Regions from separate parts of the Fructilactobacillus carniphilus genome, predicted to be linked through region 1. Evidence: a T-box and tRNA genes for the amino acid it is inferred to sense, from the RefSeq annotation. Region 1 holds a T-box; the other holds one or more tRNA genes.
What was found. A T-box is a leader RNA that pairs with one kind of tRNA and senses whether it is charged. The one in region 1 lies ahead of leuS (leucine--tRNA ligase), so its partner is inferred to be a tRNA-Leu.
Positions count from the first base shown of each region.

Region 1 (12,413 bases):
CTTGTGGTGATCCTTGGGCAATGGCCTCGCCCCGACGAATCATCAACAATTGATCGGCCTGTTCGGCATCTTCCATCACATGGGTGGTCAATAAAATTGTGCATCCCTGTTGCGCCAACTTGTGCAGCTCATCCCAAATATGAGCTCGTAATTCTGGATCAATTCCCACCGTCGGTTCGTCTAAAATCAAAATTTGGGGTTGTCCCAGTAAAGAAATGGCTAGTGACAACCGCCGTTTCATTCCACCAGAATAATCCTTCACAAACTTATCCAAATGCGGGCCCAAATTCACAATTCCAGCCACATAATCCAGTTGCTGATGAATATCTGCCTGATTCATCCCTAATAAGGAACCAAAGAATTCGAGATTTTCTTTTCCCGTTAACCCTTGATACAAAGCATCACTTTGCGCCATGAACCCAATTTTTCCAAGAATTAACCGGTCGGGCATCGGGGTATCGAGGACCCGAATTTGCCCCTGTTTAGGTAGTAGCATGCCCATAATCGATTTAATGAGCGTTGATTTACCCGAACCACTCGGACCGATTAGCGCTAAAATCTGTCCCCGATTCACAGTAAGGTTGATATCCTTCAAAATAATTGTTTTGCCATACCCTTGTTCCAAATTTTGCACCGTGATGGTTGGCTGCATTTTGATCACTCCTTTTTTCTTTTTCTGAATGAGTACTCACTCATAGTAATCCCAGTTTTCACCTTTGTCAATCTCCAAACAAAATATTCGCAAACTAATTTTGCTCCCGCTATACTTAAAACAAGTAGCTAATCGCTTAACTACTAGCTATTTAATAAACTAAAATTACGAAGGAGTGTCATTATGAAAGCAAGTATTTTTATTAAACCGGGCGAAGTTCGGATTGAAGATCGACCGAAACCAGAAATTCAAAAGCCAACCGACGCCATCATTAAAATCGTACGCGCCAGCGTTTGTGGTTCCGACTTATGGTGGTTCCGGGGAATTTCCCAACGAGACAGCGGAACGCCTACAGGTCACGAAGGAATCGGAATCGTTGAATCAGTGGGTTCAGAAGTTACTAACGTTAAACCTGGTGACTTCGTAATTGCTCCTTTCACCCACGGTTGTGGTCACTGTGCCGCATGTAAAGCTGGTTTTGACGGTAACTGTTTAAACCGAGAAACTGGCAATATCAACGGTTACCAAGCTCAATATCTACGGTTTGTGAACGCTAACTGGGCGCTCGTTAAGATTCCAGGGCAACCATCTGATTACACTCCCGAAATGTTAAATTCTTTCGTCACCCTCTCAGACGTAATGGCCACTGGTTACCACGCTGCTGCTACTGCCGAAGTTAAGCCAGGTGATACGGTCGCCGTTATGGGCGACGGAGCCGTTGGTTTGTGTGGGGTAATTTCTGCCAAACTCCGGGGCGCTAAACGGATCATCGCCATGAGTCGGCATGAAGACCGGCAAAAGTTAGCCCGTGAATTTGGCGCTACTGATGTGGTTCCAGAACGTGGTGACGAAGCAGTAAAACACGTCATGGAATTAACCGGTGCCGGAGTGGACGCCGTGCTCGAATGTGTTGGAACGGAACAATCTGTCGATACAGCAACTAAGATTGTCCGTCCGGGTGCCATCATCGGACGGGTTGGAATTCCCCAAAAGCCTGATATGAACACTAACCAATTGTTCTACAACAATACTGGTTTACGGGGTGGAATTGCCTCTGTAACTACCTACGATCGTGCTGAACTCTTGCAAGCCGTCTTAGACGGTAAGATTAACCCCGGAAAGGTCTTTACTAAGCAATTTACCTTAGACCAAATCCAGGATGCTTACGATGCCATGGATCAACGACAAGCCATTAAATCATTATTGGTTGTTGATGACCAAGCTTAAAACATTCAAAAAACGGTTGAAATGAAAATTTCAACCGTTTTTTTGTTCCTCTTGTTTACTTATCAACCATAATTCGCAGCCATCATCTATTTTAATTAGATAAATAAATAATTAATCACCATAAATCAAATCAACAAATTTTCGTAGTGCCTGAGGAGCATCTGTTTTGGCTAGACAAATTTGAACAATCGTTAACTTGGGTGTTGCTTCTTTCAAATTAGTTAACGTGCTCATTAACTCTGTTTCAGTTTTTACCGTCATAAACCGATATGTTTTGGGTTTTGCTCCCAAAGCAGGCAAAAGATGTTGATAATTAAGCTGGGGAACATCATTGTAACTAGCTCGTTCTCCATGAATCACCCTTTCAATCGTATAACCATGGTTATCCAGTAAAAAGATGATGGGCGTTAAGTGTTGTTCAATCGCAAAGGCTAATTCTTGGATTGTTAGTAGCAAAGAACCATCTCCAATACTTAAAAGATGGCGTCGATTAGGATTAGCCAATTGGCTACCTAAAGCTGCGGGTAAGGCATAACCAATTGAAGCCCACAGTGGCTGCGAAATCACTTTAACTCCTGAGGGTAATCTAACGTCCTCAATGGTAAATAATGAAGTTCCCTGTTCTATAACGACCGTATCATGCGGTTGTAAAAACTGAGCTAATGCTTTTTGGTAAAAAGTCTGTGTTAACGGTTGGTTGGCTACGGGAACTGGCTCTATTGCTGGATGGTGCGTGGGTGTCAATGAATTTTCATTTTTATCAACTCTTTGTGCATCACAAAGCTCATGAATCCAAGCTGAAAAACCACCGATGGGTTGATCTATCAGCTTTTCTCCGTAGACAGAAACCGATTGGGTATTAATCATGATCATTTTTTCTGGTTGAATTTGCTGGGAAAAACCCGCTGTATTAACATCTGAGAAAATGGTTCCAATTAAGAAAAGCACATCAGCTTGTTGAACCTGTTCTTGAATCCTCTGCTTCGATAATTGACCATGATAAGTTCCCCTAAATTGACTGGAAGTTTCCGCCACCACTCCTTTACTATCAATTAAATCAACAAAAGGCAATTTCTGTTTCTCTAACCAAGTTTGCACTACCGGGCCTAATTGAAATTGCTCAATCTCCTGTCCAACAATCACTAGTGGCTGTTTGGCTTGTTTCAATGCCTGTTTAATCAATGTTTGGGGAATTAGAGGTAGGTCTAAATCTATACTCGGTTTAAATAAAGCGGGAATTAGTTGTTTGAACGCTGGATTTACCGGTAATTCAGTTAAATCACAGGGTAATTCCAGGTAGGCAGGCTGTTTCGTAGTTATAATTTTCCGTAATAATTGATTTACAACTGTCACTGCATTAGTTGCAGTAATAATTCCGGTTGTAATTCCTAATTCTTGATGAACCGCTTGGAAGTGTTTAAAATTACCGTTTCCTAAACTGTGATGAACCCGTTTTCTTTGCAGTTGATTAGCCGTTGTAGGTAACCCCACAATTTCTAACAGGGGAACTCCTTCAGTCTGACTACCAGTTAGTCCATTAATTGCGCTTAATTCCCCCACTCCATAAGTTGTCACAAATGCAGCTAATCCCTGTTGTCGAGCATATCCATCGGCCGCATAAGCTGCATTTAATTCATTTAAATTACCACACCATTCCATATCAGTGCGACTGGTAATATGATCCAAAAAGGACAAATTATAATCACCAGGAACGCCCAGCACTTGATAAACCTTTCCAAAGTGAAGAACGTCTAATAGATAATCAGAAATTGTATATTTATTCATTAATTTTCCTCGCTTTAAATAACTAAAAAACTAGAGTAATTATATCATTACACTAGTTTTCATTAAAATCAATATTTGATAATTGTTATTCAATTGAAACCAACCGAACTTGACTCGCACCTTCCACCTGCTTAAAGTCCGCCAGTAATTCATCTAACGTAATTTTAATGTGAGTCAAATCCAGGGAAATGACCACGCTGGCCAGTTGGTGAATCGGAATGTTTTGGTTAATGGTTAGAATACTTGCTCCACTAGCGGCCACTTCCTTTAACAACTGAGATAATACGCCTGGTCGATCATTCAACATTAACGAAATGACCGCCTTGCGGTTCCAACTAGAATCGTCAGTCGAATACACCATGTCTTTATACTTATAGTAACTGCCCCGACTGATTCCGACTGCTTTAACCGCTTCACTAATGTTTGCAGCTTTACCCTCTTCTAGCAACTGACGGGCAGCGATTACCTTACCAAACATTTCTGGTAGTAACGACTGATCCACAATGTAATACTGTTTGATTGTTCTCAACTCCTCCGCGATTCCCTCGTATCTAATCAAACAAAAAGTTAAATTCGTCCTATGATTGTTTTCATCATATCAATTAACCACATAGAAGTGAAGCGCTTTCCATTCACACCCCATTTGATTATTAATCAATTTCTTACTAGTCAATTTTAGTAAATCCAAAATATGCTATAATTTTTAGTTGAAGCACTAAATTTCAATTGGAGGTTGGTACTGTGAAAAAATCACGAGTCGAAGCCCTAACGGATGCCATTGTCGCTATTATCATCACCATCATGGTGTTGGAATTCAAAATCCCGAATACCCCCAGATTTGAAGAAATCTTCGATGGGATTCCTGAATTGTTTGCCTACATCGTTAGTTTTGTCTTCATCGGAGTGGCCTGGTACAACCAGCATTACATGTTTTATCTGGTTCACCGGATTACAAAACGAATCTATTGGGCCAATAACCTGTGGCTCTTTACGATGTCCCTAATTCCCGTCGTGTCGGCCTGGGTGGGAAAGTTCATGGATAACGTTGCTCCACAACTGTTCTACCTGCTTTTCTTCACTGCTTGGAACATTGCCTATTTGATTCTCAGCAAGGTTATTTTAAACGAAATGGAACGAGAAAACGATCAAACGGGCATTAAAAAAATCAAAAATATGTGTAGCTATCAATTTTTAATTAGTTGGAAGTTTCCGGCTTTAATTATTGTAACTGCCATTGCCATTTGGATTTTCCCACCTAGTGGTTTAGTCTTTAGTTTAATTGAAATTATCATCAACGGAATTTACACCTCTCCGGACAGTGACAAACTCGAGGGTCCCACACCCAAATAAAAAACAGCGCTGCTCGCGCTGTTTTTTTTGTTATCAATTTTAACTAATGTGCAAGATGGTTCGCAGTCGTGCCACCCGAGCTCCTAAGACTTCGTCGGCAATCCGACTCTTCAAAGTACAGTACAGGTAAACACTTGCTCCGATTAGAGCGGCTAAAGCCGTCACGACTAAACTCATCAATGAACTAAACGGATTAGCGAACAATCCAACTAAGAAGTTAAGCGCATAAACGGCGATTAAAGTAATGACATACATAGCCAACGAATATGCAATTAATCGGGCCGAATCATTAAGCATCTTTTTACCCTCAAAACCAAAGTCGCGGTTTAAAGAATAAATAATTAACCCATTGGCAACTGTAAATCCGACTACAGTTGACATCAGTGTTCCAAAAGCTCCAAACCAGTAGACCAACGGAAATTGCGTCAAGACCTTTGCAATTGTTCCGATTACAAAGTACTTCACGGCCCGCCGGTTTTGGGAGACCCCCTGCATGACGGCAGAAGTTACCACGAACAATCCGATTGGAATAGCCGCGATGGCCGCAAAGGTCAACACGTTACTTCCAAAGTCCATGTTTGCTGTTCCATAAAAGGTCCGATTCAAAGGACCCGCCACGGCTGCCATCCCCAAGGAAGCCGGTAACATCACAAATTCAAAGAGAATCATGGTATTAGACAGTTGATCTCGCATCATTTGCATGTTGCGCTTGGTAAAGGCCGTTGATAGTAACGGTACGACCGTGATTGCTAACGATGAAGCCAGAGAAATCACGATCATCGTCAATTTATTGGCATTCCCCGCAAAGACCGCGTAATCAACTTGCAAAGTCCGTTCAGAAAAGTTGGTTGCCAGCCGCATAATGTCAAAGAAGGTAAATTGATCAATCAGCGAGAAGATGGTCACTCCGGCTCCCAAGATGACGAAAGGAACTGCCTGACTGATGATTTCACGATACAACTGGTTCGTGGGTACCTGCAACTGATGGTTACTATGAGCCACCAACGATCGGTAGTAATTACGCCCGCGCCAGTAGTACCAGCCCAGGATCAAAAATCCAAAGATGGCGCCGATAAAGGCTGCAAACGTTGATTGCGACACCGCTGTCACCCAGTTACCGTGTAAAACCCGTAAGATAATGAAGGCGGAAACCAGCATATAAATAACCCGGGCCAATTGTTCAATAAACTGGGAAATCGCGGACGGGGCCATGTCACCATAACCCTGGAAATATCCCCGGGTTAAACTCATCGTAGGAATGATCAAAACCGCCCACGATAACGAGTGAATGACCGGAATTACGTTGGAATCCCCGTTCGTTAAGAACGGCGCTGCAAACCAGAGAATTAGGGCGCTAATCACTCCCATTAAAATGGAAAGAATAACCCCTTTTTTATACAACTCAACACCTACCCCATACTCGTTTAACGCGTTATAGTGCGCTACCTGCTTCGCAATCGCAGATGGAATCCCAGCAATTGCCACAATCAGCACAAAGCTGTAGATGTTGTACCCCTGAGTATAAAGCGAGTTAGCAATCGGGAATAGGGTGGCTCCAAAAATTAGCCGCCACGGAATGATATACAAAGCCCCGAGAATCCGTGAAAGAATACTTCCAATTGTCATCCAGGCGGATCCCTTTAACATTTGACCCTTGGCCTGTTCTGATTCTGCGAACTGTTGTTGTTCTTCTAATTGATTGTTTTCAACATCGTTATCCACTAAAATAACCCACTTTCAAACCAAATCTCAAAGCACCAATTTAGCACAAAATAGATTAATTGGCTACAATATTGACAATCTTTTTCGGAACCACAATCACCTTCCGGACCGTTTTATCAGTCAGGTTGGCTTGCACATCTGGCTGTTCCAAAGCCATTTTTTCAATCGTGTCCTGATCGGCGTCAGCAGGAATGGCAAGCCGCGCCCGGACCTTACCGTTAATTTGGATGGCGATTTGGACTTCATCCGCCTGCAATTGGCTTTCATCATAAGTCGGCCAAGCAGCGTAGGCAATCGTTTCGTCATGACCCAACCGGTGCCAAATTTCTTCTGCAATGTGTGGTGTAATTGGGGACAGCAACTTAATTAGCCCTTCGGCGTATTCCTTGGGCAGTTGTTGGCGTTTATAAACGTCGTTCACAAAGACCATCATTTGGGAAATAGCCGTGTTAAAGCGCATTTTTTCGATGTCGTCGGTAACCTTTTTCACGGTCTGGTTATAACTCTTGGCCAATCCTCCGTCGTTTTCGTTAACCACCATGCCCGTTGCTTGTTCCGCGTCACCTTCATACATCCGCCAAACCCGTTTGATCCACCGGTTAGCTCCGGTAATTCCATCCGTACTCCATGGTTTCGATTCCGTCAACGGGCCCATGAACATTTCGTAGAGACGGAGGGTATCTGCCCCGTATTCGTTCACGATGTCATCCGGGTTCACCACGTTCCCCTTTGATTTCGACATCTTTTCGTGATTGGTTCCGAGAATCATTCCCTGGTTCACCAACCGTTGGAATGGTTCATTGGTTGGAACAACACCTAAGTCATACAAGAACTTGTGCCAGAACCGAGCGTACAACAAGTGCAAGACGGCGTGTTCGGCTCCACCGACGTACAGGTCAACCGATAACCAGTACTTCAACTTTTCGGGATCAGCAATCATCTGATCATTGTTCGGATCCACGTAACGGAGGTAGTACCACGAACTCCCAGCCCACTGCGGCATTGTGTTTGTTTCCCGCCGACCGTGCCGACCGTTTTTATCCGTTACATTAACCCAATCACTAAGGTTAGCCAATGGACTTTCCCCGGTTCCAGACGGTTTAATGTTATCGGTCTTTGGCAACCGCAACGGGAGTTCGTCTTCTGGCACCAGTGAAGTCGTGCCATCGTCCCAATGAATCACCGGAATGGGTTCACCCCAGTACCGTTGCCGGGAGAAAATCCAGTCCCGGAGCTTGTAGTTAACCTTCTTTGCTCCCGCATCGTGATCTTCCAGCCAGGTAATGATGGTGTGAAGCGCTTCATCTTTGTCCATGCCGTCCAAAAAGCCTGAATTAATGTGAACGCCATCGCCAGTGTAAGCTTCCTTTTCAATGTCACCACCCGCAATTACGGGAATGATTGGTAAATCAAATTTCTTGGCAAACTCGTAATCTCGTTGGTCATGAGCGGGAACCGCCATGATGGCTCCCGTTCCGTACGATGGTAGCACGTAATCCCCAATCCAGACGGGCAGTAATTTCCCGTTTACGGGGTTTTTCGCGTAAGCTCCGGTAAAGACTCCGGATTTATCCTTGTTAAGGTCGGTCCGTTCCAAATCGGATTTAGAAGCAACGTATTTTTGATATTCAGCCACCGTATCAGCTTGTTCAGCAGTCGTAATGTCTTCTACCAGTGGGTTTTCCGGAGACAAGACTAGGTACGTTGCCCCAAAGAGCGTGTCCGCCCGCGTGGAGAAGACTTCAATTTGGTCGTCTGGATGTTGGTCCACGTCAAACTTAATGCTGGCCCCGACTGATTTTCCAATCCAGTTCCGTTGCATCTGTTTAATGCTTTCCGGCCAGTCCAAATCATCCAAGTCATCTAACAACCGTTCGGCGTACGCCGTAATCCGCAAAACCCATTGCTTCATTGGCTTCCGGTACACGGGGTAACCACCCCGTTCGGTCTTACCGTTAACCACCTCTTCGTTGGCAACTACCGTACCGCCCATCAAATCAGGGGCCCAGTTGACCTCGATTTCATCTTCATAGGCGAGGCCCTTTTTGTATAGTTGTTCAAAAATCCACTGGGTCCACTTGTAGTACTTCGGATCGGTCGTGTTAACTTCCCGACTCCAATCGTACGAAAAGCCGAGTGATTTAATCTGGCGTTTGAAGTTTTGAATGTTTTGGTTCGTAAATTCGGCTGGATTATTCCCAGTCTTAATGGCATACTGTTCAGCTGGTAGCCCAAAGGCATCCCATCCCATCGGGTGCAAAACGTTCTTGTTCTGCATCCGGTTAAAACGGGCCATAATGTCAGTTGCCGTGTACCCTTCGGGATGCCCCACGTGCAGTCCCTGACCAGATGGATACGGGAACATGTCTAAAACATAGTACTTCTCTTTGTTTGGATCCTCGCCCGTTTTAAACGTCTGGTGCTCATCCCAATAGTTTTGCCATTTGGTTTCAATCTCTTTGTGATCATAAACAGCCATGTCCAACACTCCTTTGTAATTTTTGCCATAAAAAAAGCCTATAGAAAACTAATTCTATAGGACGAAATTCCGCGGTACCACCTAACTTCTCTTCAATTATTGAAGAACGCTCGTGTCCATAACGCGGAAAACGGTTAATCATTTGATTAACAAAACCTCCACAACAAGTTCGAACCACTGAAATCTAAGCTCACACCTACCGCTTAGTCGCTGCTAAATCGTCTGGTTCTACTACTCTGCTTCATTGGTTACTCTGTAGTTACTCCTCACAATAGCAAAGTCCCGGCAAAAAAACAAGGATTTTATTGCTATAATGAGGGAGAAAGCGAGGTTTACCATGAAATTACAATCTGCATTACACTTTAGCCACACCCTCTTAGACCAGGTGGTAAAACCGGGTGATACCGTTATCGATGCTACGGCGGGAATGGGAAATGATACCCTCAAATTGGCCCAATTAGTGGGTTCGACCGGCCACGTCTACAGTTTTGATATCCAAAAAGCGGCCGTAACGGCCACGAAAGCAAAACTAGCTGCTACTGGCTACCAGAACGCAACGGTCGTGCAACTGGGACACGAACAACTGGACCAGGTCGTCAGGGTTCCAGTTAAAAGTGCCATCTTTAACCTTGGTTATCTTCCGAATGGTGACCACCACGTGATTACCCATCCGGAGACCACCATTACGGCATTAGAAAAATGTCTGGCGCTCCTGGAACCCCTTGGACTAGTAATTGTGGTTTGCTATTACGGTCATCCTGGTGGAGAAGCGGAAAAGGACCAGGTCCTCAACTGGGCTCCCCACCTTCCCCAATGGGAATTCAACGTTTTACAGTATCAATTCTTGAATCAGGTTCACCAACCACCGTTTCTGTTGGCAATTCAAAAACGCTAAGTACGAGCTTTTCGGTCAAACCAGTTTACCACGAGCGTTGCCACTACCAGCAAGCCGGCGACTAGAAAGACGTTGTGTAACGCTGCATACAAAATTTCGCGGAGCTGAGGAATTAAATGAGCTGGTAATAACTTAGCCGTCTGTGGATTAATTAATTCATTCATCAGTTTCATGTTGGTCTGGGGATGACTGTGCACCCCATGCAGCATCGTGGTATTCATCACAATCCCAAATATGGAAATCATCAAGGTCTGACCTAACGTTCGACTGAGGGTATTAAACGAGGAAGCCACTCCAATTTGATCTTGAGCGACCTCATTTTGCACCGTTACCGAGGCGTTTGTGATGCACAATCCGAATCCGACTCCCATGACGCCCGAAATGATGAAGAAGGCCCAAAATGGCGTACTAATCGGAATTAACACGGAGGCCAAGCTCCCACACCCAATGAAAATTAAACTCAGGTAGGTAATCAACTGGGGCCGAAACTTCGCCAGCAACTTCCCGGTCCAAAAGGAACCAATGATCCACATAATCGAACTCGGAGTAATCGCAAAACCAGCCATGGTTGCGGGTAAACCCAGAATCCCCTGGGTCCAATCTGGTAAATAAACCTCATAGGCAAAGATGAAGCCGCTAATCAGAGCTGCAATCAAGTTTTGCGTTACAAAAGTCCGTTGTTTAAACATGCTTAACGGGATAATGGGATCGACAGCTCGCCGTTCTTGATAGATAAAAAGCAGCATGCCAACGATGGCTACCACAACACAGATTGCCATCATTAGCCAGTGCAATGGGTTTTCTCCCAATAATTGAAAGAGGTACATGATGGCCAACAAGACCACCGCAATTAAAAAGACTCCGCCATAGTCAATGTGAGTGGAACGCTTCGCAGCCGGTTCCACCAAAAACCAGGCAATTAGGCCGATTGTTACCAAACCAATCGGCACGTTAACGAAGAAAATCCAGTGCCACGAGAGTTGATCAACAATGAAGCCCCCTAGTAATGGCGCTACGATAGAGGCGATTCCCCAGGCGGACCCTAGCAGCCCGACCACATCCGCCCGTTTTTGAAAGGGATACATATCGGCCACGATGGTAAACGAAACCGGCATGATTACTCCGGCTCCCACTCCCTGGAGAGCCCGCCATAAAATTAGCGTTTCCATTCTTCCAGACATTCCAGAGAAAAGCGAACCTAAGGTAAAAACCCCCAGGCCAAAGATGAAAACCCGTTTGCGCCCCAACTGGTCCGCCAATTTTCCGTAAATCGGTGTGGCAATCGCGTTGGTTAAGAGAAAAATGGAAAAGACCCAGTTCATGAGAGAAACCCCATGGAGATCTCCCACAATCGTAGGCATAGCCGTGGACACAATCGTTCCCTCAATTGCACTCATAAAGGTGGCAATAAACAGGGCAATGGTCACGACTTTCACGTTTGTCGTTCGTGCTGGCATGATGCAGCAAGTCTCCTTTCAGACTAAAAAAACGACCCTTACGGATCGGATTTCTAGCAGTTGTTTATTTTTTCGGGAGCTCCGCTTGTAACTGGGCTACCCGATCGGTGTGTTCCCAAGGTAAATCAATATCGTCGCGGCCAAAGTGACCGTAAGTGGCCGTTTGTTTGTAAATCGGTCGTTGTAAGTCCAACATTTGGATAATGCCGGCCGGCCGTAGGTCAAACGTTTGGCGGATGGCTTGAATTAGTTCTTCTTCTGAATAATCAGAAGTCCCAAAGGTATCCACTTGAATGGAAACCGGTTCAGCTACCCCAATCGCGTAGGCTAACTGAATTTCTACTCGGTGGGCTAAGCCAGCGGCTACAATGTTTTTGGCAATGTAGCGAGCGGCATAACTCGCTGAACGATCGACCTTTGTCGCATCTTTCCCGGAAAAGGCTCCACCACCGTGGTGAGCAGAACCCCCGTAGGTATCCACGATAATCTTTCGACCAGTTAACCCAGCGTCCCCATTGGGTCCCCCAATTACAAACTTACCGGTTGGGTTAATCAAATACTTAGTTTCGTCATCAAGGTACTCGGCGGGAATGACCTGTTTGACAATTTTACTAACCACATCTTGTTTAATCTGTGCTTGGGTCACATCCGGATCGTGTTGGGTACTAAGGACAACTGTATCGACCCGTAATGGTTGCCCTGCTTCATCAAATTCAACCGTTACCTCGGCCTTGGCATCCGGACGCAGGTACTCAATTGCACCACTCTTACGAACTGCGGCGGTTTTACGCATCAGTTTATGGGCCAACGAAATTGGTAGGGGCATCAGTTCCGGAGTTTCGTCAG
Region 1 is NZ_CP097121.1:336,266-348,678, reverse strand. It holds gene M3M37_RS01835 (ABC transporter ATP-binding protein) at 1-658, opposite strand, end outside; gene M3M37_RS01830 (zinc-dependent alcohol dehydrogenase family protein) at 836-1,879, shown strand; gene M3M37_RS01825 (alpha-keto acid decarboxylase family protein) at 1,991-3,664, opposite strand; gene M3M37_RS01820 (ACT domain-containing protein) at 3,750-4,184, opposite strand; gene M3M37_RS01815 (TMEM175 family protein) at 4,406-5,014, shown strand; gene M3M37_RS01810 (putative polysaccharide biosynthesis protein) at 5,054-6,736, opposite strand; gene leuS (leucine--tRNA ligase) at 6,792-9,215, opposite strand; T-box leader at 9,270-9,469, opposite strand; gene mnmM (tRNA 5-(aminomethyl)-2-thiouridylate-methyltransferase MnmM) at 9,553-10,110, shown strand; gene M3M37_RS01795 (MDR family MFS transporter) at 10,107-11,567, opposite strand; gene metK (methionine adenosyltransferase) at 11,632-12,413, opposite strand, start outside.

Region 2 (12,413 bases), 540 kb from region 1:
CACGTGGTCGTCACCCCGGAAGATGTGACTGATTTTCATGTTGTGGTCATCGGCTACCACCGCAAAGTTGTAGGTCGGCATTCCATCCCGCTTCACGATGACGAAGTCGCCCCCGATGGTATCAGAGTCAAAGGAAACGTGACCCTTCACGATGTCGTCCCATTCATAAGTCTTGTGCTTTGGCACCTTAAACCGAATCACTGGCTTTAAGCCTTTGGCTTCGGCGGCTTCCATTGCTGCTTGCCGTTCTTCAGCGGTCATGCCAGCGTATTCGTATTCGTAGTGCGGCATCACCCCGCGCGCCCGTTGTTCTTCCCGTTCTGCTTCAAGTTCTTCCTCCGTCTTGTAGGAGTAGTAGGCCTTGCCTTCGTCGAGTAGTTGTTGAATCAACGGATCGTAAGTGTCCTTCCGTTCTGATTGCCGATACGGACCGTAGTCCCCGCCAACGTCTGGACCTTCATCCCAGTCCAAACCGAGCCACTTCAAGTTATTTAACTGGCTCACTTCTCCATCTTGCACGTTCCGTTTCGTATCCGTATCTTCAATTCGGATGATGAACTTACCCTTGTAGTGCCGGGCAAATAAATAGTTAAAAATTGCCGTTCGTGCGTTTCCGATGTGCAGATGCCCCGTGGGACTAGGTGCATACCGAACGCGAATCTGATCGTTTGCCAATTGCATTCTCTCTTTTCTATTTATGATATTGTTTACCCTTAGTTTACAATTTCTGCTCCCAAAAATAAACCCGCGTTGCTTGGTTTACTTGGGGATGGCTAACTTAAGCGCTTCCTTGAGGGTTGTGACCCCGATTACTTCGATGCCATCGGGCACGTCAAGCCCTTCTAAGCTGTGTTGGGGAACCACGATGCGGTCAAAGCCCAACTTAGCGGCCTCGCGAATTCGTTGTTCCATCCGATCGACCCGCCGGACTTCTCCGGTCAGTCCGAGTTCACCAACGTAACACTCGCGCGGATTGGTGCTGATGTTTTCGTAACTGGAGGCAATGCTAACCGCCATTGCGAGGTCAATCGCGGGTTCGTTCAGTTTCACGCCCCCAGCGGCCTTAACGTAGGCATCTTGATTTTGCAGCATCAAGCCCGCTCGCTTTTCTAAGACGGCCATGATCAACGAGATGCGGTTCCGATCCACTCCGGTCGCGGTTCGCTGCGCGTTGCCAAAGACAGAAGGAGTAATCAGGGCCTGAAGTTCCACCAGAATCGGTCGGGTGCCTTCCATCGCCACCACAATCGCCGATCCGGTCGCATTCTTCAGCCGTTCCTCCAGGAAAATCTCCGACGGATTTTGCACCTCTTGCAGGCCCCCGTCCGCCATCTCAAAGATACCGAGTTCGTTGGTCGACCCAAACCGGTTCTTAACCGCCCGTAACAAGCGGTACGAGTGGTGTTTATCCCCTTCAAAGTACAGCACCGTATCCACCATGTGTTCCAGAGTTTTCGGTCCGGCAATCGCGCCACCCTTGGTCACGTGGCCCACGATGAAGACCGTAATGTTGTTGGTCTTCGCAATGTTCATCAGGTCGGTCGTCACGCCCCGGACCTGTGAAACCGAGCCAATCGCGGAGTCCACATCGCCCTCCTGCATCGTTTGGACGGAGTCGACAATCACGACGTCCGGTTTTAGGTTCGCAATTGCATCGCGTACCGCCGTCATGTCGGTTTCTGGAAAAACGTAGAGCCGGTCATTCACCGCAATTTGCAGCCGATCCGCCCGCATCTTAACCTGATCTGCACTTTCTTCTCCGGTCACGTACAGGACCCGTTTTCCGAGCGTGGCTAATTGCCCAGAAACTTGGAGCAGTAAGGTCGACTTCCCGATCCCGGGATCGCCCCCAATTAAGACCAAGGATCCGGGCACAATTCCGCCCCCGAGCACTCGGTTTAACTCGGCTGATTGAATCTGGTAGCGGGGCGCGTCCTGAGCGTCAACCTCGTTAATCAGTTGCGGTTCCACGCGACTTCCGGTCAAAGACACTCGAGTCGACTTGGCGTTTGTTCCACTATCCTTTGTGACCGTTTCTTCGGTAAACGTATTCCATTCCCCACAATTGGGGCACCGGCCCAGGTAGGTCGGTGAAATGTAACCACAGTTAGAACAGACAAACTGGGTCTTTGTTTTACTCATACACGTGCTTCCTCTCTAATAACCAGAAGAGCCAAAGCCACCGGTTCTCGTCGTGTGCGGCGTTTCATCCGCATCCGCTAGGAGATACGGCATAAAGATTCCCTGAGCAATCCGATCGCCCTTGTGAATCTTACGATCCCGAATCCCCCAGTTAACCAGCTGGACAAAGATCTCTCCCTCGTTTTTCTCATTATTATAGTAATCAGCGTCAATCACGCCGATCCCGTTGGGTAAAATCAGGCTCCGTTTCAGCGGATTACTGGACCGGTTGGCCAAAATTAAGACCTCGTTGGGTTGCATGTAGGCCTTGATCCCAGTCGGAACTAAGTAAGGCTTCAAGTCTTGACTGGCCTCGTCGGCTTCTGTAGCGGTTAACTGCCGCCCCTGGCGTAAAATCTTAAAGGCCCGTAAGAGCCCCTGCTTCCAGATTGATGGCAACACGATGTCAGTGGAACTAGCCAGGTCATAACCGGCTGCTTGTTTCGTTGCGCGCTGGGGTAATTGAATTCCCAAATCAGCCGCTTGTGATGTAATTTCAAACCCTCGTTTCATTTGCAAAACTCCTCACCTTTAAATAATTGGATAGTACCATTCTAACAGGATTTAGAGCAATTCAACATTACTTGACAAATGCTAAAAAGCCATGGAAAATTAAAGACTGAATTATAAATTATATGGTGGATGAAGGGGACAGTCAATGGATAGCGAAGCAATTAAACAACAAAAGGCGCAGGTGGGTCAAGAAGCCGTTCAATACATTGAAGATGGGATGGTCGTCGGCATTGGGAGTGGATCCACGATGTGGTACATGGTTGAAGCCCTGGGGCAACGAGTAAAAGAAGGCCTCAACATCGTCGGGGTGCCAACTTCCAAGGCCACCCGCAAGCATGCCAACGAACTGGGGATTCCGCTCAAAACCGTCGATGAAGTCGACCGCATCGACCTTACGATTGACGGTGCCGATCAAATTGACCAACACTACCAAGGTATCAAAGGTGGGGGCGCCTCCCATTTAATGGAAAAGATTGTCGCTACGAACTCCACGAAGAACATGTGGATTGTGGATGAAAGCAAGATGGTCACCGCTTTTAACTATCCCATTCCGGTGGAAGTCATCCCCTACGGCAGTACGCAACTCGAACGCCGCTTAGACCGGTTAGACTTACAACCCCAGCTCCGCAAGAACGCAGCTGGCGAGTTCGTTACCACGGATTCTAACAACTACATCATTGATCTCTACCTCGATCCTTTAGATGATCCCAAAGAACTGGCCCACATCCTCGATCCCCTGGTGGGAGTAGTTGAACACGGCCTCTTCTTAGACATGGTAAACACGATTATTGTGCAACACGCTAACGGTCCTGAGGTCATTAACGTGCGGTAAACACCTAAAATGCGGTATAATATTCGTAATTTATTGATGGAGGTCATTGCAATGCCAAAGGAAATTTCACCAGAAAACATTGAACGTTATCAAAATAACCTAAAGGAACAACCAGATGCCGACGTGATTCGGCGCGCCGTTACCCACAACGGGATTTTAGCTTCCGCCGCTGACTACGAAGCCAACGACCAGTTATACCCCGTCTTTTCCGTGGACGTCTCCAGCCAACCGGTTTCCGACCAAAAACGGAGTGGTCGCTGCTGGCTCTTTGCCGCCTTGAACACGATGCGGTCCAAGGTCGAAGGCAACTTTAACGTCCCGAAGGAATTCGAACTTTCTCAAGTTTACCTCTTCTTCTGGGATAAGTTTGAAAAGTCGAACTACTTCTTAACCAACGTCTTAAAGACGGCCAACCAACCATTGACGGATCGGAAGGTAAACTTCCTCTTACAAACGCCACAACAAGACGGTGGTCAGTGGGACATGATTGCCGCTTTGATTGAAAAGTACGGCGTGGTGCCGAAGTCTGCCATGGCTGAAACCGCCAGCAGCAACAACTCCAGTGAGTTAAACAGCGCCTTAAACACCCAGTTACGGCACGATGCCATCATCTTACGAAAACTGGTTAAAGACGGTCAAAGCGAAGAAATCATTAATGCCAAAAAAGATGACATGTTAAACGAAATCTACCGGATGTTAGTGTACGCCTTTGGCAAACCCACGACGGAATTTACCTTCGAATACCGTGACAGTGATAACCAATACCACATTGACCAAAACATCACGCCCCAGGAGTTCTTTAAAAAATACGTAAACGTCAACTTAGCTGACTACGTATCCATCATTAACTCCCCGACGGACGACAAGCCGTTTAACCAAACTTACACGGTCGAAATGCTCGGAAACGTCGTTGGTGGTCAACCAATCAAGCACTACAACTTACCAATCGAACGCCTGAAGGAATTAACCATCAAGCAACTCCAAGCCGGTGAAACGGTCTGGTTCGGTAGTGACGTTGGTCAAGCCAGCGACCGGAAGAACGGTTTGATGGACACCGATCTCTACCACGTTGACCAACTGATGGACACCGACATGAGCATGAGCAAAGCCGAACGCCTCGACTACGGCGAAAGTGTGATGGACCACGCTATGGTCATTACCGGAGTTGATCTTGTCAACGGCAAGCCAACCAAGTGGAAAGTCGAAAACAGCTGGGGTGACAAGGTCGGAACCAAGGGTTACTTCGTCATGAGTGACGACTGGTTCAGCGAATTTGTTTACCAAGTTGTCATCAACAAGAAGTACCTGACTGACCAAGAACGAGAAGAACAAGCCCAAGCACCAACGGTTCTCGCACCATGGGATCCAATGGGTACGTTAGCTTAATTAAGTAAATTAAAATGCGTAATCACGAAATGTGGTTACGCATTTTTTAGTTGGTGAAAAGAAAATCACACCGGTTCGGCTACAATTAGTCTTCAACCTAACTATCTAATTTAATGCTTACTGCTAACGTAAAATCTGCTTATCCGCAATTTGTAAATGGTCATCCAGTGTATAAACAATTGGCTGGGCGTTCGGGACCTCCACCCCGTCAATGGCTACGTCGGAGAGGTGTTCGAGGTACTTAATCAACGCTCGTAACGAGCTGCCGTGGGCCACGATTAGCTGATTCTCATGTTGTAAGAGCCGCGGGGCTAGTTGATCCTGCCAATATGGCAACAAGCGGTCGTAAGCCATTTTTAGGCTTTCCGCCCGCGGTTCATGGACACCAATCCGGGCGTAGCGCCGTTTCAGGATGACCTCGTCTAGCAGTGGCGGAACGGCCGTGAAACTCCGGCGCCACTGCATGAATTGTGTTTCGCCGACTTCTTCCCGGACCACCGGTTTCTTGCGACCCCGTAGCGCGCCATAGTGCCGTTCGTTCAGCCGCCAGGTCTTATACTGGGGAATCCAAAGTTGGTCGATGCTGTCTAGCACGATGTTTTCAGATTGAACCGCCCGTTTCAAATAAGAGGTGTGGGCCGCGGTAAAAGACAAATTCAATTGGCGTAACCGTTCTCCAGCTTCACGTGCTTCCTGCTTCCCCTGCTCCGTCAGCGGGACGTCATTCCACCCCGTAAAAATATGCTGTTGGTTTGCGGTACTTTCTCCGTGCCGAATCAAAACTAATTTAGCCATCTAAAACCCCCACCTCCTAGTGAATTCATTACCTGCTATTCTAACACACAACCCAAAACCCCTATTGGCGATTTAATTGTAAAAAATTCCTTAAAATCACCGTTTCAACGTCAGCTTTTTTTCCGAATAGTTTATAATTGAGAACAGACTGATATAAAAACGAGGGCTATCATGACAGAGAGACGGAATAATCAGCCGGACAAACGTACCGGCCGCAACCATTTTATGAATGAATCACAACCAACACCGAAACGTTCGAAGCCACCGAAGCGGCCGAATCCTGATGAGATTGAGTGGCATCCCAAGGCTTGGACTTGGATGGCCGGGTTACTAATCGTAGCTCTCGCCGTCCTTGGTTTCGCTTTCTTTCAGTACCAACGGGTGGCTTCCACGTTAAACTCAACTTACTCTGGAGCCAAGAATTCCCGGGATGTTGCCAAAGTAATTAAGCAACGCAAGCCATTTACCGTTCTATTGATGGGAACTGATACCGGAGAACTGGGGCGGACAGATAAGGGACGTACTGACTCTATGATTTTGGCAACCGTAAACCCGAACACTAAAAAGACCACTTTCACTAGTATCCCACGGGATACCAAGGTCGTGGTGCCGGGCGATTCCCAACCGTACGAAAAGATTAACGCCGCTTATACCATTGGCGGGGCTGATACGGCAACTGAGGTTGTCCACAGGCTCTTTAACGTTCCCGTTGACTTCTACGCCGTCGTTAACATGAAGGGGATTAAGCAGATGGTAAACGCCGTCGGGGGCGTGGACATCACGCCGAACCTGACCTTTGACTACGAAGGAATTAGCGTGAAAAAGGGTAAAACTGAACACATGAACGGTCAAACCGCCCTCCAGTATTCCCGGATGCGGTACCAAGATCCGCTCGGTGATTACGGCCGGCAAATTCGGCAACGCCAAGTCCTCAACGCCATCTTACAAAAAGGATTGACGATTGGCAACGTTGGTCGCTACGGCGAGATTCTAAAGAGTCTGAAAGGAAATCTGCAAACAAACCTCACCTTTGACGACATGGTCACCATCGCTGGCAGTTACAAGGACGCGACTAAGAACTTGCAACAAACCGCCCTGCAGTGTGACAACGCCATGGTAGATGGTTTAAGTTATCAGGTTGCTCCAGATAAGGAACTGCTAAAGGTTTCTAACAACATCAGAAAATCACTTGATTTACCAACCGAAAGCCAGTTAACGCCAACCCAACGTAAAGTTAACTCCAATGAAGGAGATGGTGAAGACGGTTCCTTCTTTAACAGTAATGACTCCGTTAATAATAACAACGAATTACCGAAAAATTAATTCAGAACCGGTTCCGCCTCGTGCAGAATCGGTTTTTTGGTTGGCGCCTGTTTAATAACAAAAAAGGATTGCTGAACGAACGTCAGCAATCCTTTTTAAATAGTGCGGCCAAGAAGATTCGAACTTCCACCGGGAAAACTCCCGACAAGATCCTTAATCTTGCGCGTCTGCCAATTCCGCCATGGCCGCGAATTAACAATCATTATCATAGCAAGAATTCGGCAGAGATGCAAGTCTTTTTTACTTGGCGACCGCTGGATTAACTAATTTTAAGCGATGGCGACACTGACTGCAGACGTAGCGCTGCACGTTGAGACGACGCTGACGCGGATATTGTTGCCCACAATGCTCACACTGGTAAAGATAGCGACACTGCTGGTCCATCCGCGGGGCATAACGACTCCCGCCTACCGCTTTTAGTAACTGCTTAAAGGCTGGCGTGTTGTGCTTACCCGATTGTCCCATCTGATGCAGGTGGTAGTGAACCAACTCGTGCTTAATCACGCCGGTTAACACCGCCCGGTCCTGCGCCATCTTCGGATTAATATCAATGTTATGGGACTTTAAATGGTAGCGGCCCCCGGTGGTCTGCAACCTCCGGTTAAAATAAGCACGGTGATGAAACGGACGCTGAAAAGAGTCCGCCGAAATGGTTTCCACTAACTGCTGTAACTGTTGGTCGGTCATGATCATTTCTCCTCGTGTGGATCAATCATCGATAACTGAATTCGCTGGCGTTGTTCGTCGACCCCCATCACCCAAACGGTGACCACATCGCCGATTGCGACAACCGTAGCTGGGTCCTTGACAAAGGCTTTTTTCATCCGGGAGATGTGAACCAAACCGTCCTGTTTAACCCCAATGTCCACGAAAGCTCCAAAGTCGGTCACGTTGCGAACTGTTCCCTGCAGCTGCATTCCCTCGCGCAGGTCCGCCATGGTTAACACGTCGTCCTTTAACAAGGGAGCCGGCATCTGGTCGCGGAGGTCCCGGCCGGGATGCGTGAGTCCCTGTAAGAGATCAGTGACTAACGAGCTAGGTAAATCGAGTTGCGCGGCTAATTGCGCGACATTAGCGTGCTGCAATTTCGTTTGACTATCCTGATCAGTCAAATGATCCCGGTCAACCTGTAGTTCGTCCAGGATGTGCTGGGCCGCCGAATAACTTTCCGGGTGAATGTCAGTATTATCGAATGGGTTGCTTCCCCCTATAATACGTAAAAAACCGACGGATTGTTCAAAGGCTTTCGGCCCGAGACGCCGAACCTGCTTGAGCTGGTTCCGATTAGTAAAACCGCCGTTGGCTTCCCGGTAATCCACCACGTTGCCGGCCACCACGGGCGTCAGTCCTGAAATATGGGCCAGTAGTTGCGGACTGGCGGTGTTCAGATTAACTCCAACCTGATTCACCGCCGTTTCTACCACCCGGTCCAGTTGCAAATCCAGTTCTTTTTCGGCTACATCGTGCTGGTATTGCCCCACTCCGACTGCCTTCGGGTCAATCTTGATTAGTTCCGCCAAAGGATCCTGGAGCCGGCGGGCAATGCTAATGGCGGACCGTTCCTCGACCTGGAGTTGCGGAAATTCTGCCCGGGCTAACGGACTGGCCGAGTACACAGACGCTCCCGATTCGTTCACAATCACGTAATGAACGGGCCGATCTAAGGACTGCAACGCCTGCGCCACGAACCGTTCCGATTCCCGTGAAGCCGTTCCGTTCCCAATTGCCACCACGTCCACGTGATACTGCGCAATTAACTGCTGTAACTCTTTCGTGGCCTGCTTGATCTGCCTTTCGCTAGCCGGTGGGGTCGCATGAATGATTTTTTTCGCGAGGAACTTCCCCCGTTCGTCGACCACGGCTAGCTTACACCCGGTGCGGTAGGCTGGATCAAAACCCAGCACCACTTTCCCTTTCAGCGGCGGTTGCATCAACAGATGATAAAGGTTGGTCCCAAAGACGCTAATTGCATGGTTGGCTGCGGCTTCTGTGAGCTGATTGCGGAGTTCTCGATCAATCGCGGGGCGAAGGAACCGGCGAAAGGCTTCCGTCAGAGCTTGCTGCACCACCGTGACGCTCGGACCAGTGTGCTTCCCGATTACGTGAAACTGCAAATAGTTAAGAATTACATTCTCATCCACGTCAATTTTAACCCGCAGAACCTGTTCCTGTTCGCCCCGGTTAATTGCGAGCACCCGGTAGGCTGGAATCTGAGTTAAGCGCTCCGTGAAATCATAGTAGTTCGCGTAGACCTGGCGTTCGTCCTGTTCTTTCCCATGCGACTTCACTAACGTCACTAACTGACCGTGTTCCCAAGTATAGGTCCGAATCCAATCCCGAAACCGGGCCGTTTCAGTGACTGCTTGGCTGATGATTTCCTGTGCCCCACTGATAGCAGCCGTTTCGTTTGGAAGCTCCTGATCAGGATTAACAAACGGTTGCACGAGTTGTTCTACCGGCTGAGCTGAAAACTGCAGTAATTGATTTGCCAGCGGCTGCAAACCGCGTTGTTTGGCCAGTTCGGCTTTGGTCTGCCGTTTCGTTTTATACGGCAGGTAGAGGTCCTCCACCTGCTGCATGGTGGTTGCTGCTGCTAACTGCCGTTCTAGCTGCGGCGTTAGATGCTGTTGTTCGGTCAGTTGCTTGGTAATTTCTGCCTTGCGGGAGGCTAACTTTTCGGCCCGCTGGTAGTGATCTGCCAATTCCCGAATTTGAACTTCATCCAGATTCCCGGTTTGTTCCTTCCGGTACCGAGCAATGAATGGCACCGTGTTGCCATCCTCTAATAATTGTAACGTCCGTTGCGCTTGCCCGACTTTGATTTGATCAAGTTCAGCAACAACTTGTTTGACTAACTTTTGTTCCATTTAAATCTTCACCTTTTCGCTGCAAACGAAAAACTCCGTTATCGCTAACGAAGTCTTTTAGTTTAGTCGCTAATTAATTTTTCCAGAAATCGTCGTAGACCGTGATCGGTGTGTGGCGTTTGTGTTCCGTTTTGCGGTACCAGTCCTCAATGGTGGCTGCCGCTTGCTCACTAACGTCCTGACCTTCCAGAAAAGCATCGATCTCAGAATAACTGACTCCCAGCGCCACCTCATCTGGTAAGGACGGTCGGTCGTCTTCCAAATCAGCCGTGGGCGTCTTAGCAATCAAGGTTGTAGGAGCCCCCAGGTATTCTAACAGTTCCCGGCCCTGCCGTTTATCGAGGCGCCACAGAGGCGTGATGTCGGCTGCTCCGTCACCAAACTTAGTGTAGAAACCGGTCACAGCTTCTGCCGCATGATCAGTTCCTACCACAACTCCGTGATGCGCACCGGCAATCGCAAACTGAGCAATCATCCGTTCCCGGGCTTTCAGGTTCCCCTTGTTAAAGTCGGATAACGTTTCATCGTTAGCATCGACGGCGGCAACCATGGCATCCGTTGCTGCCTTGATATTAACCCGTTCGGTCCGATTAGGTTGGATAAAATCAATCGCTGCCATCGCATCCGCTTCGTCAGCTTGTTCTCCATACGGTAACCGCACGGCGATGAACTGATAATCAGCATCGCCCGTTTCCTGGCGTAATTCGGTCACCGCTTGTTGACTTAATTTTCCGGCTAACGTCGAATCCTGTCCGCCAGAAATGCCCAGCACTAGGGTTTTTAGACCCGGATTCCGCTGCAGGTAATCCTTCATAAAGTCCACGCTGCGACGTACTTCCATTGCCGGATCAATCTTTGGTTGAACCCGTAACGTTTGGATAATTTGTTGTTGGATGGCGCGTTGTTCCGCATTCATCGCTTGTTCCTCCGTTTATTGTAAATGATTTTCGTGACCATGTTGAATTTGGTTGATCAAGTTCATCTTGTTGTCCCAAGCAGCCTGCGACAAGTCCACCGGGTATTCTTGGGGGTTGAGCATCCGCTTGTATTCTGGCCACAGCATGTCCTTTACCTGGTTAGCGTGTTGCTTAATCTCTGCCAAACTCGGTTGTTCGTAGACTAACTGACCATCTTTAAAGATGTCCTTTAAGAGCGGTTCGGCCTTAAAATCGGTAATCGTCTTGTTGATGTAAGTGTATTGCGGATGGAACATATACAGTTCCGCTTCGTCGCGGGGATCCTCAGTGGCTAACGCCACATAGTCTCCTTCGGACTTACCATCTTTCTGTTCCGTAATCCGCCAAACCTGCTTCTTACCGGGCGTGGAGACCTTTTCAGCGTTGTTAGAAATTTTAATGGTATCAATCATCTGCCCCTGGTCGTTTTCGACCGAAACTAACTTGTAAACGGCACCTAATGCTGGTTGGTCAAAGGCCGTGATGACCTTGGTTCCCACTCCCCAGACGTCGATTTTAGCGTGCTGCATCTTTAAACTGCTAATCGTATTTTCATCGAGGTCGTTGGAAGCATAAATCTTGGCATCCGGGAAACCACCTTGATCCAACAGATCCCGGACCTTCTTAGAAATGTAGGCCATGTCTCCAGAATCAATCCGTACTCCCTGGAAGTTAATCCGGTCACCCATTTCGCGAGCGACCTTTAAGGCAGCTGGGACTCCGCTTTTCAACGTGTCAAAGGTATCAACTAAGAAGACACAGTCACGGTGAGTTTCGGCGTAGGCCTTAAAGGCGTCATAGTCGTTTCCAAATGATTCCACCAACGAGTGTGCGTGAGTTCCCGAAATCGGTAAGCCAAATTGTTGACCAGCTAGCACGTTCGAAGTGGCATCAAAACCGCCGATGTAAGCGGCCCGGGTTCCCCATAAAGCAGCCGAAACTTCCTGGGCGCGCCGGCTCCCAAACTCCAGCAATGGGTCATCGCCTGCCACGCTCCGAATCCGAGCGGCCTTCGTAGCAATCAACGTTTGGTAGTTGACGATGTTTAAGAGCGCCGTTTCGATTAGCTGACACTCTGGTAACGTCCCTTCGACTTGGACAATTGGTTCGTTGTTAAAGACCAAATCCCCTTCTTGGGCCGAGCGAATCGTGCCGTGGAATTGAAAATGCTTCAGGTAGTCCAAAAAGGCTTCCGAATAGTCACTCTGAGCCCGCAGGTAATCAATGTCGGCATCGGTGAACCGCAAATTATTTAAGTAATCAATTAAGTGGGCTAAGCCGGCAAACACGGCATACCCGTTGCCAAACGGCATTTTGCGAAAGTAAACTTCAAACACGGCGTGGCGGTCCGCCATTCCCTTTTCAAAGTAAGTCGCCATCATGTTAATTTCATAATCATCGGTATGCAGCGTTAAGTTGTCAGCAGCATCAGCCAGTGCCATTGTTATCCTCCCAAAATCATTTCCTCATAAATAGTTACCGCTATTTTACCATTCTTTGGCAACTAAAGAAAAACCAACCCCTTCGTGGAGTTGTTTTCACTACTGTTTCAGATAAAAT
Region 2 is NZ_CP097121.1:877,732-890,144, forward strand. It holds gene gltX (glutamate--tRNA ligase) at 1-675, opposite strand, end outside; gene radA (DNA repair protein RadA) at 760-2,142, opposite strand; gene M3M37_RS04490 (dCTP deaminase/dUTPase family protein) at 2,158-2,694, opposite strand; gene rpiA (ribose-5-phosphate isomerase RpiA) at 2,840-3,526, shown strand; gene M3M37_RS04500 (C1 family peptidase) at 3,578-4,912, shown strand; gene M3M37_RS04505 (2,3-bisphosphoglycerate-dependent phosphoglycerate mutase) at 5,036-5,707, opposite strand; gene M3M37_RS04510 (LCP family glycopolymer transferase) at 5,879-7,030, shown strand; tRNA gene M3M37_RS04515 (tRNA-Leu) at 7,134-7,219, opposite strand; gene M3M37_RS04520 (SprT family protein) at 7,271-7,717, opposite strand; gene M3M37_RS04525 (Tex family protein) at 7,720-9,897, opposite strand; gene nadE (ammonia-dependent NAD(+) synthetase) at 9,971-10,813, opposite strand; gene M3M37_RS04535 (nicotinate phosphoribosyltransferase) at 10,829-12,295, opposite strand; gene M3M37_RS04540 (GntR family transcriptional regulator) at 12,395-12,413, opposite strand, start outside.
Region 2: it encodes a tRNA-Leu, which carries the amino acid that the T-box ahead of leuS (leucine--tRNA ligase) is inferred to sense. The anticodon was not compared.